One region of the Streptomyces sp. NPDC029956 genome, then DNA from elsewhere that is predicted to be linked to it. Evidence: riboswitches for the same ligand, from Rfam matches in the RefSeq annotation. Region 1 holds a riboswitch; the other holds the start of a gene.
The links. Region 1 has a riboswitch for S-adenosylmethionine ahead of ACZ4XX_RS30620 (aminotransferase class V-fold PLP-dependent enzyme). Riboswitches for the same ligand answer to the same signal wherever they lie in the genome.
Positions count from the first base shown of each region.

Region 2: another riboswitch for S-adenosylmethionine. It lies ahead of thrC (threonine synthase); the one in region 1 lies ahead of ACZ4XX_RS30620 (aminotransferase class V-fold PLP-dependent enzyme).

Region 1 is NZ_JBVHZJ010000050.1:14,700-20,385, reverse strand. It holds gene ACZ4XX_RS30640 (NYN domain-containing protein) at 1-839, opposite strand, end outside; gene ACZ4XX_RS30635 (hypothetical protein) at 873-1,115, opposite strand; gene ACZ4XX_RS30630 (rhomboid family intramembrane serine protease) at 1,274-2,008, shown strand; gene ACZ4XX_RS30625 (Lrp/AsnC family transcriptional regulator) at 2,005-2,286, shown strand; gene ACZ4XX_RS30620 (aminotransferase class V-fold PLP-dependent enzyme) at 2,358-3,761, opposite strand; SAM riboswitch class IV at 4,013-4,129, opposite strand; gene trpD (anthranilate phosphoribosyltransferase) at 4,218-5,282, opposite strand; gene qcrB (cytochrome bc1 complex cytochrome b subunit) at 5,414-5,686, opposite strand, start outside.
Region 2 is NZ_JBVHZJ010000034.1:54,297-59,982, forward strand. It holds gene ACZ4XX_RS25210 (DUF7927 domain-containing protein) at 1-1,033, opposite strand, end outside; gene ACZ4XX_RS25215 (glucosyl-3-phosphoglycerate synthase) at 1,142-2,110, opposite strand; SAM riboswitch class I at 2,260-2,404, shown strand; gene thrC (threonine synthase) at 2,398-3,708, shown strand; gene ACZ4XX_RS25225 (MoaD/ThiS family protein) at 3,749-4,027, shown strand; gene ACZ4XX_RS25230 (cold-shock protein) at 4,436-4,639, shown strand; gene groL (chaperonin GroEL) at 4,959-5,686, shown strand, end outside.

The DNA.
Region 1 (5,686 bases):
CGCCGCAGCCCCTGGGCGGCGTCGAGCACGGTGTCGAGCAGCAGCCGCAGCCGCATGTCCTCCACCGAGCGCCCCTCACGGGCGGTCCTGCGGCTCGCCTCCAGGGCGGCCTCGACCTCGCCCAGCCGCGCCTTGAGCCGCCGGCTCTCGCTCTCGGCGGACGACACCTGGGCGGCCGCCTCCGCCTTCGCCGCGTCGATCTCGCCCTGCGTACGACGCAGCGCGGCCTCGCCGCGCTTCACGTCGCTCTGGGCGCTGCGCAGCTTGCGGTGAAGCGATTCCGCTTCCTTCCGGGCCGCCTCCAGATCGTGGCGCAGCTGCTCGGTCTCGCCGCGCGAGCGGTCCCGGGCGGCGGCGAGTTCCTCGCGCAGCCGCTCCAGCTCACGCCGGCCCGCCTCGTCGGCCCGCTCGGCGTCGGCGCGCTGGGCCTCCTCGCCCGCGGCGGCCACCAGCTTGACCCAGCCCGGCGGGCGCAGCACATAGGCCGCGGCCGCCACGTCGACGGGGTCGGCCGCGGCGGGCGGGGTGCCGGTCTCGACGGATCCGGCCAGCTCGGGCTGGCCCTGCTTGAAGCGCTCGCCGATCCGCTGCCGGAACAGCGGGTCGCTCTCCAGGGCCGCCGCCATGGCGTTCCCGGCGAACTTGGCGCGCCGGCTCGCGGTGAACCGGGCGTACTGCCTCAGGGGTGCGGGCAGCTCCGCGACGGTCAGCCCGCCGAAGGCGTCGGCGACCAGCGCGACGACCCGCCGCCGTACGCCTTCCGGCAGCGGGTGGTCGAGCGTCTCGGCAGCGTCACCTGCCGCGCCGGCCGGCTCTCCACCGTGCGCGGGCTGCTCCACGATCCGTCACCCCTATGTCGTCCGCGCCGTCCCTCAGGAGGCGGCGCCCGGCCTGTCCACCAGCTCGATCTGATCCACCGCGTTGCACCAGCGACAGCGGACCGACTCGATGGTCTCACTGACCACCTGGCGTTCCTCGACCGTCGGGTCGCCCGCGAGGTCCAGATGGACGTACTCCACGACCTTGGAGGAGCGCGTCACGTCGAAGCGGGTCAGGTTGCCGCAGAGCGTGCAGCGCCACCGGGTGTCGGCGGTCGGCAGGGGAACCGTCGTCATCGTGCCGTCCTTCTTCCTGTTGCGTGGTACCAGGTGCGGGAGCCGCGGTGCGCCGTCGAACTGCGGTCGTACTGCCCGTTACCCTACGGCCTCGCCGGTACGCGAGGGCACGGCGAGGCACTCTGTCCAGTTCGGCCCCGGTACGCCATGATCTGTCCATGATCGACTGGCGAGGTACGGCCCTCGGTGCCTGGCGGGGCACCCGCACCGGCCCCAAGGTGACGTACGGACTGATCTCCGCCTGCTGTCTGCTCTTCGTGATCGGCCCGGTCTCGGGGCTCAACCCGGTGTACGGCACGGGGGACGAGCTGCTCGCGGCGCAGGGCGTGTACTTCCGGCGCTGGGGTGTCGTCCCCGCCGAGCTGATGAGCGGCGACCCCCGCGCCCTGCTCACCCCGTTCACGGCGCTCTTCGTCCACGGCAGCTGGCTCCACCTGCTGGGAAACATGCTGTTCCTGTACGTCTTCGGGGCGATGGCCGAGGAGCGCATGGGTCCCGTCGAGTTCGCCCTCTTCTACCTGGGCACGGGCTACCTCGCGCTGCTCGGGTACGCGGTGGCGCACGCGAACAGCGAGCAGACCCTGGTCGGGGCGTCCGGGGCGATCTCCGGGGTGCTCGGGGCCTTTCTCTTCCTCTTCCCGCGCTCCCGGGTCACCAGTCTCTTCCCCTTCCTCTTCTTCCTTCCGCTGCGCTTCCCGGCCTGGATCGTGCTGATCTTCTGGTTCGTGCTCCAGTGGCTGGCCGCGCAGGCGGCGGGCGCCGGTCCCGGCGTCGCCTATCTGGCCCATGTGGTGGGCTTCTCCGTCGGCTTCCTCTATGCCTGGGGGCGCTACCGGGGTGGGGATAGAGTGAAAGCCCAAGCCGCGGCGACCGAGGGAGAAAGCCAGCCGTGATCACCGCGATCGTGCTCATCAAGACCAGCGTGGACCGCATCCCCGAGATCGCCGAGTCGATCGCCGGGCTCGACAGCGTCAGCGAGGTCTTCTCGGTGACCGGCACCTACGACCTCATCGCCATGGTCCGCGTGCCCCGTCACGACGACCTGGCGGACGTCATCCCCGGCAGCATCAGCAAGATCCCGGGCGTCGAGGCCACGGACACGCATGTCGCCTTCCGTACGTACTCCCAGCACGATCTGGAGGCGGCCTTCGCCATCGGTCTGGAGTCCTGAGACCTCGTTCACGGCACGGGTGAAGGGGGCCTCCCGCTCGGGAGGCCCCCTTCACCCGTACGAGTGAGTGCTCAGCCGCGGTCCGGGACGCAGCGGCCGTCCTCGGTGCGGTACTTCCACTGCGCGCCGTCGCGGACGAGCTCCTTCACGGCGCCTACGAACCGCTCCACGTGCTCGTCCGGCGTACCGGCGCCGAAGCTCACCCGGATGGCGTTGAGCGACCTCTCCCCCGGGGCCGCCTCGGGGGCGCCGCACTCGCCCGGGTCCTGCGGGTCGCTGCCGAGCAGCGTGCGGACCAGCGGGTGCGCGCAGAAGAGACCGTCGCGGACGCCGATGCCGTACTCGGCGGAGAGCGCGGCGGCGAAGTGGGAGCTGTTCCAGCCCTCCACGACGAAGGAGATGACGCCGACGCGCGGCGCGTCGTCGCCGAACAACGAGAGCACCCTGACCTCGGGAACCTCGGCGAGTCCCGCCCGGACCGTGGCGATCAGGTGCTGCTCGCGCTCGACGAGGGAGTCGAAGCCGGCCTCGGTGAGCGCCTTGCAGGCGGAGGCGATCGAGTAGACGCCGATGACGTTCGGGGAACCGGCCTCGTGCCGGGCCGCGGTGGTGTGCCACTCCACGTCCACACCGCCGTCGGCCCGACGGGCCACCTTGCGGGAGGCGCCGCCGCCCGCGAGGTAGGGCTCGGAGTCCTGCAGCCAGTCGGCGCGGCCCGCGAGGACGCCGGAGCCGAAGGGCGCGTACAGCTTGTGCCCGGAGAAGGCGATCCAGTCCACGTCGAGCTCCTGGACGGAGACCGGGTGGTGGGGCGCGAGCTGGGCGGCGTCGAGCACGATCCGGGCGCCGTGGGCGTGCGCGGCGGCGGCGAGCTCCTTCACCGGCCACAGCTCGCCGGTGACGTTGGAGGCGCCGGTGACGCAGACCAGCGCGGGGCCGTAGGGGTCGCGGTCGGCGAGGGCCCGCTCCAGGGTGGCGACGGCCTGCTGCGGGGTGCGCGGTGCGTTGAGGTAGGTGACGCGGGCGTCGCGCCAGGGCAGCAGCGAGGCGTGGTGCTCGGTCTCGAAGACGAAGACCTGGCAGTCGGCCGGGAGCGTGGCGGCGAGCAGGTTGAGCGAGTCGGTGGTGGAGCGGGTGAAGACGACCTGGTCACCGGCGCGGCAGTCGAGGAACTCGGCGACGGTGGCGCGGCTGTTCTCGAAGAGGTCGGTGGAGAGCTGGGAGAGGTAGCCGGCGCCGCGGTGGACGCTGCCGTAGTAGGGGGCGTACGCGGCGACGTCGTCCCAGACCCGCTGGAGGGCCGGCGCGCTGGCCGCGTAGTCGAGCGCCGCGTAGGTCACCTCGCCGCCGGTGACGAGCGGGACGGTGACGTCCCGGCCGAGCACGGGGAGCGGGGCGGCGCAGCAGGGATCGGCGGACTCGGCGGCGGTCTCGACGAGGGTGGCGGTGGCGACGGCGTCAGGGCGTGCGGACATGGCGGTATCTCCCGGCGGGCGGTGCGGAATGGCTTCGGTGATCCGTACGCGGCCGGACACGGCGGGGTACGGGGTGACGCCTCGGAGGACACGGGTGCCCGTGGCGCACGGGCGGACTCAGGGGTGCACGGGGTACGCGGAAGTGACCCTGATCCGATGATCCGAGGGTGAAGAAGGGGCGTACTCGCCCTATCGCATTCGCTTGCTCACGGAAAAGCTCCTCGAGAGACCAGGACCCCTGGTGTTCGAGGGGTCCGCGCTTGCCGTAGACCTCGCTGCCTACGGCCTGGTCATCACCCGGGGCACCCCGCCACGGACGGAGGGTTGCCGGACAGCAAGCCGGGGCCAAAACGCTGTCACTCGTGACCTGTAGAGCATCCTGCCACATGATCGCCGAAGCGCAAGACCCCGGTCCGCATACTGGACCGGGGTCGGGCGCGTACGACGTGCGGGGGGTCAGGAGTTGCTGGCGGCGACCCAGCGCTCCAGGGCCCGGCGGGCCTCGCCGGAGTCGATCGACTCCGCGGCCTTCCCGATGCCGGCGCGGATCTGCTCCGCCAGGGTGCCCTCCCCCGGCGCGAGCGCGGTCAGCGCCGCCGCCGAGTTGAGCAGCACCGCGTCCCGTACCGGACCGGTCTCCCCCGCGAGCAGCCGGCGGGCCACGTCGGCGTTGTACGAGGCGTCCGCGCCGCGCAGCGCCTCCACGGGGACGAGGTCGATGCCGACGTCCCGGGGGTCGAAGGCCTCCTCCCGCACCGCGCCGTCACGGACCACCCAGACCCGCGAGGTGGCGGTGGTGGTCAGCTCGTCGAGGCCGTCGTCGCCGCGGAAGACCAGCGCGGAGGAACCGCGCTCGGCGAGCACCCCGGCGACGATGGGCGCCACCCGGGCGTCGGCGACACCGGTCGCCTGGGACCGGACGCGGGCGGGGTTGGTGAGCGGACCGAGGAAGTTGAAGACGGTCCGGATGCCGAGCTCCTTGCGGGCCATCGCCACATGGCGCAGCGCCGGGTGGAACTTCACGGCGAAGCAGAAGGTGATCCCGGCCTCCTCGGCGACCTCGACGACCCGCCTCGGGGTCAGGTCCAGGTTGACGCCGAGCTTCTCCAGGACGTCGGAGGCGCCGGAGGCGGAGGACGCGGCCCGGTTGCCGTGCTTGACGACCTTGGCGCCGGTGCCGGCCACGACGATCGCCGACATGGTGGAGATGTTGACGGTCTTGGCGCCGTCGCCACCGGTGCCGACGATGTCGACCGTGGCGCCGGGCACCTCGATCGTGTTCGCGTGCTCGTACATGGTGCGGACGAGGCCGGTGATCTCCTCGACGGTCTCGCCCTTGGCGCGCAGGGCCACGACGAAACCGGCGATCTGCGCGTCGGTCGCCTCGCCCCGCAGGATCCGGTCCATGGCCCAGGCGGTGTCCTCCGCGCTCTGGTCGCGGCCGGACAGCAGACCGTCCAGGACGACGGGCCAGGAGCGGCCCGCCGACGTAGGTCCTCCAGCGGGGGTCGCAGCGCTCATGGCAGCTCCTGGTCGGTCGGTGACGGCTAGGGCTCCACCCTATCGAGCCCCCGGGACGGCAAAGAGCCCCGTCCAGCGAATGGACGGGGCTCTCACCGTGGCGACTTGTCGAAAGTCAGGAGTTCAGATGATCAGTGGTGGCCGTGGCCGCTCTGGATCTCCTTGTACTCCTCGACGGTGGGCTTGGCGACCTGGCTGTCGTCGCCGTAGTAGCCCTTGTTGAGCTTGACCCGGAGCTTCTCCATGCGCCCGATCTTGCGCTCCACACCGTTCTCGTCGACGGCCGGCGGCAGCGCCGCGGCGTCGTACTGCTCGTGCGCGGTGAGGCGGTGCAGCTCGCCCTGGCTGAGCGGCTCGTGGATCTCGACGAACTCACCGTGCGGCAGGCGCTTGATGATGCCGGA
Region 2 (5,686 bases), on a different contig from region 1:
CGGGGATGTCGAAGGTCTTCGTGTCGATGCCCAGGTTGTCGACCTGCTCGGGGGCGACGGCGCCGTCGCCCCCGCCGACGAAGAAGTCGCCGGTGTCGCCCGTGCGGGCCTCGGTGACGGCCTTGCCGCCGACGAGGAAGGTGTCGCCGGGGGTGTTCCGGTCGCCCTCGTACGCGGTCACACCGGCCCGCGCCGTGCCGCCGCTCCGGTGGAAGCCGTCCACGGTGATCGTGGTCGCGGGGGAGGACGAGCGCTGGAGGACGTGCCCGCCGTACACGGACACGTTCCGCCGCTCGGGGGCGCGGACCGGGTCCGGTCCCGGGAACCGGTGGACGACGGTCAGCGACCAACCCGCCACGCAGCCCTTGCCGTCCGGCGCCCAGATGTTGCCGACGGCCACCTGCGCGTCCGTCCCCGACGTGCCCGCGAACGCGGCCGTCACGTCCGACTCGCCCGTGTAGTAGTGCGGGCCGTCGGTGTCCGCCGGGTCGGCGACCATGCTGTCGATCGAGACCGGGGTCGCGGCACCCGTGCCGACCCTGATCACCGGGGCGGTCGTCGTGGGGTCGCCGGGCGAGCGCCCGGCATCGGCGCCGGAGAGGTCGCAGCGCTTCAGCCGAGCCCCGCTCGGGCTCGTGTACGTGCCGTCGTTGCCACCCCAGAAGAGCCGGGCGTACGCCACCTCGGCGCCTGCCGGAATCCGCACGTGGCCGGTGCTGGAGCCGTGCTCGCCACCCATGGCGCCGGCGTCGATCCGCCGCATCACGAAGGTGTTGTTGCCGTCCGAGCCCTGGCCGCTCGCCGCGGTCGCACAGCGGGCGGCCAGGTCGGCGGGGGTGGTCGGACAGCCCATGACCGTGTTGCCGAGCGTCGTGAAGTCGCCGTACAGCGACGCTGCGTACCGCTTGCCGAACGGCTCGACCACGTCCGCCGCGGCCGGCCCCGCCGCGGTGAACGCGAGCGAGCCCGCCGTCAGTCCGACGGCCACGGCGGCCGCGAGCACCCTGCCCAGGTGATGTTGTCTGAAGCGCATAAAAGGGCAATATAGAAAAAACTGATCATCATCGGGCGTTACGCCACGCGGACGGGCAAGGCGGCAGGGCGCCACGCGGTGGGGTACGGCGGTCAGGGCGCCGCACGGTCAGGCCACGCGGCGGCGGGCGTACTCCACGATGTCGGCCATCGGCGGCCGCTCCTCCGTGTCCACCGCGTACGTCCGTGGCTCGAAACCCTTCTCGCCCCGCTCGAACTGCGTCAGCCGCGGCCGCACCAGATGTCCCCGCGACAACCGCAGCTGCGCCGTCCGGTAGATCGCCGCCGCCATCCGGCCCAGCGCCTGCCCGTCCTGGTGCCGGTGCTTGCGCACCCCCACGTCCACCTGCGCGAGCGCGTCCAGGCCCACCGTGTGCAGCGCGTCCACGAGCAGGCCGAGCTCCACCCCGTACCCGACCGGGAAGGGCAGCCGTTCGAGCAGGGACCGGCGCGCCGCGTACTCGCCGCCCAGCGGCTGTACGAAACCGGCCAGCTGCGGCCAGTGCAGATTGAGGAGCGGACGGGCCACGAGCTCCGTCACCCGACCCCCCTGGGCAGGGGTCCCGCCGGAGGCGAGGCCATCGAACCCGGGGCCGAGCGGACGGTCGTACATCGCCTTGACGAAGTCCACGTCCGGGTCGGTCAGCAGCGGGCCCACGATCCCCGACACGAAGTCCGCCGAGAAGTCCCGCAGATCCGCGTCGATGAAGCACACGATGTCCCCGGTGGTCACCATCAGCGACCGCCACAGGACCTCGCCCTTGCCCGGCACGGCCGGTATCCGGGGGAGTATCGCGTCCCGTGCGACCACCCGCGCCCCGGCCGCCGCAGCCACCTCCGCCGTACGGTCCGTGGAACCCGAGTCGATCACCACCAGCTCGTCGACGAGCGGCACCGCCTCCGACATGAGCTCGCGCCGGATCACGGCGACGATGTCACCCACCGTCGCCTCCTCGTTCAGCGCCGGCAGGACGACGCTGACCTTCGTGTTCCGCTTCGCGGCGAGGATCCGCTCCAGCGGCCGGTCCGCCACGGACCAGGACCGCCGGTCCAGCCAGCGCTCCACCTCTTCCAGCACGTGATCTCCATCTCGCGGTTCGGACGGCCGGTCCAAGCGTCCGGGCCTTCGGTTACAGTCTTGAACAACGCGGATGCCCGATGCACGTCGGGGTGCCGCCCGCGCCGGAGCGCAGGAACGAAAGTTCACCGCGCTTCACAATCGAATACCGCTCATCCAGAGGGGCAGAGGGAAACGGCCCGTTGAAGCCCCGGCAACCCTCCAGTCGGTTACTCGTCCTCCAGCGAGGCTCCCGACTAGGGAAGGTGCCAAATCCGTCTCATGGCGAAAAATTCGTCATGGGAAAGATGAGGAGAAAGGGCCTCGCCTCCATGGCTGTACAGACTGTTACCCCCGCCACTTCGGTCGACCTCGGTCCCGCGTCGGGACTCTCCTGTCGCGAATGCGGTGAAGTCTTCCCGCTCGGCCCGATCTTCGCCTGCGAGCTCTGTTTCGGACCGCTCGAAGTCGCGTACGACCTCCCCACCGGTGACCCCGAGGCGCTGCGCAAGCAGATCGAGGCCGGCCCCGCCAACATCTGGCGCTACGCCCCGCTGCTGCCCGTCCCCGCCGACGTCGCCGACAAGCCCAACCTGAACCCGGGCTGGACCAAGCTCGTCCAGGCCGACAACCTCGCCCGCGAGATCGGCGTCGCCCCCGGCAAGCTCTTCGTCAAGGACGACTCCGGCAACCCGACCCACTCCTTCAAGGACCGGGTCGTCGCCCAGGCCATCGAGGCCGCCCGCGCCTTCGGCTTCACCACCCTCTCCTGCTCCTCCACGGGCAACCTGGCCGGCGCCGTCGGCGCCGCCGCCGCCCGCGCCGGCTTCCGCTCCTGCGTGTTCATCCCGCACGACCTGGAGCAGGGCAAGGTCGTCATGGCCGGTGTCTACGGCGGTGACCTCGTCGCCATCGAGGGCAACTACGACGACGTCAACCGCTTCTGCTCCGAGCTCATCGGCGACCCGCTGGGCGAGGGCTGGGGCTTCGTCAACGTCAACCTCCGCCCGTACTACGGCGAGGGCTCCAAGACGCTGGCGTACGAAATCTGCGAGCAGCTCGGCTGGGTCATCCCCGACCAGCTCGTCATCCCGATCGCCTCCGGCTCCCAGCTCACGAAGATCGACAAGGGTCTCCAGGAGCTCATCAAGCTGGGCCTCGTCGAGGACAAGCCGTACAAGATCTTCGGCGCCCAGGCCGAGGGCTGCTCCCCGGTGTCGGTGGCCTTCAAGGCAGGCCACGACGTCGTCCGCCCGCAGAAGCCGAACACCATCGCCAAGTCGCTCGCGATCGGCAACCCGGCCGACGGCCCGTACGTCCTGGACATCGCCCGTCGCACCGGCGGCGCCGTGGAGGACGTGAACGACGAGCAGGTCGTGGACGCGATCAAGCTCCTCGCGCAGACCGAGGGCATCTTCGCCGAGACCGCGGGCGGCGTGACCGTCGGCGTCGCGAAGAAGCTCGTCGAGAACGGGCTGATCGACCCGAACCTCACCACCGTCGTCCTCAACACCGGCGACGGACTCAAGACCCTGGACGCGGTGGCCGACACCTCTCAGGCGACCGTCACCATCCGCCCGAGCCTGGACGCGTTCCGCGACGCCGGCCTCGCCGTCTGAGTCCGTCCGCTTCCCTGGCCCACCGAAAGGTTACGAAGACATGGCCGTGAACGTCCGCATCCCCACCATCCTCCGCACCTACACGGGCGGTCGGTCCGAGGTCCAGGCCGAGGGCGCGACCCTCGCCGAGGTCATCGCCGACCTGGAGAAGAACCACACGGGCATCGCCGCCCGCGTCCTGGACGACCAGGGCAAGCTGCGCCGCTTCGTGAACGTCTACGTGAACGACGACGACGTGCGCTTCGAGCAGGGTCTGGAGACGGCCACCCCGGCCGGCGCCGGCGTCTCGATCATCCCGGCCGTCGCCGGAGGCTGCTGAGCCCTCATAGGGCCATCGGTTGTCCCGTCTTTCTTGAATTGCCCCTTCCGCGACATAAAGCGGAGGGGGCAATTCTGCATGGTTGAGCGCGGTAGAGTTGGGGAAGTCCCCCCTGCCGCTCATGCCAGACGCATATGAGAATGCGTCCCGGTACGACAAGAAGCGGCCAAAGTGCGTGCGCGTTGTGTACCTTCTGCACGCTTTGCCGGGCCCGACTTGCCCGGTAATTCAAGGGATTCTCCCTGATTCGCCTTTCCGTGGCGCCCAGAATTCTCGCTCGATTGACCTGTTGCAGAGGGCAGTTGGGCAGATACATTCAGCCGCGGTCGACGCGTTCCGGCGCAGGGTCTGACCCGGGTTCCGCGAAGTGCGGGTCCCGCGCAAGGGCCAGTAATAGGGGAGTTAGGCATGGCTCAGGGCACCGTCAAGTGGTTCAACGCGGAGAAGGGCTACGGCTTCATCGCGGTCGACGGTGGTGCGGATGTTTTCGTCCACTACAGCGCGATCCAGATGGATGGCTACCGCAGCCTCGAAGAGGGACAGCGAGTCGAGTTCGAGATCTCGCAGGGCCAGAAGGGTCCGCAGGCGGACATGGTCAAGCTCGCCGTCTGAGCGCGGCGCGATCGGCCACCGACGCAACGCCGTCGAGGGGTCCGCATCCCTGAGGGGATGCGGACCCCTCGCGCGTTCCCGCGCCCCCTCACGCCCCTCCGTCCACCTCTCGAAACTCGAGAGTCGCTTGCACTCTCATAGGGCGAGTGCTAATCATTGGCGTTAGCACTCGGCAGGTGAGAGTGCTACGAGGATCGGGCAGACGAGGCCGCCGGCCGGGTGGGGCAAGGAACCACGCGGAGCTGCGGAGGCCGTCCGTCGCGGGCGTCGGCGCGGTCCTGGAGCGTTATCCACCCCATGTCCGGGAGGACCACTTCACATGGCCAAGATCATCGCGTTCGACGAGGAGGCCCGGCGCGGTCTCGAGCGCGGCATGAACCAGCTCGCTGACGCCGTCAAGGTCACCCTCGGCCCCAAGGGTCGCAACGTCGTCCTCGAGAAGAAGTGGGGCGCCCCCACGATCACCAACGATGGTGTCTCCATCGCCAAGGAGATCGAGCTCGAGGACCCGTACGAGAAGATCGGCGCCGAGCTGGTCAAGGAAGTCGCCAAGAAGACGGACGACGTCGCCGGCGACGGTACGACCACCGCCACCGTTCTCGCCCAGGCGCTCGTCCGCGAGGGCCTGCGCAACGTGGCCGCCGGTGCCAACCCGATGGCCCTCAAGCGTGGTATCGAGAAGGCCGTCGAGGCCGTCTCCGGCGCCCTGCTCGAGCAGGCGAAGGATGTCGAGACCAAGGAGCAGATCGCTTCCACGGCCTCCATCTCCGCCGCCGACACCCAGATCGGCGAGCTCATCGCCGAGGCGATGGACAAGGTCGGCAAGGAAGGCGTCATCACCGTCGAGGAGTCCCAGACCTTCGGTCTGGAGCTGGAGCTCACCGAGGGTATGCGCTTCGACAAGGGCTACATCTCGGCGTACTTCGCCACCGACATGGAGCGCATGGAGTCGTCGCTCGACGACCCGTACCTCCTGATCGTCAACTCCAAGATCTCTTCGGTGAAGGACCTGCTCCCGCTCCTGGAGAAGGTCATGCAGTCGGGCAA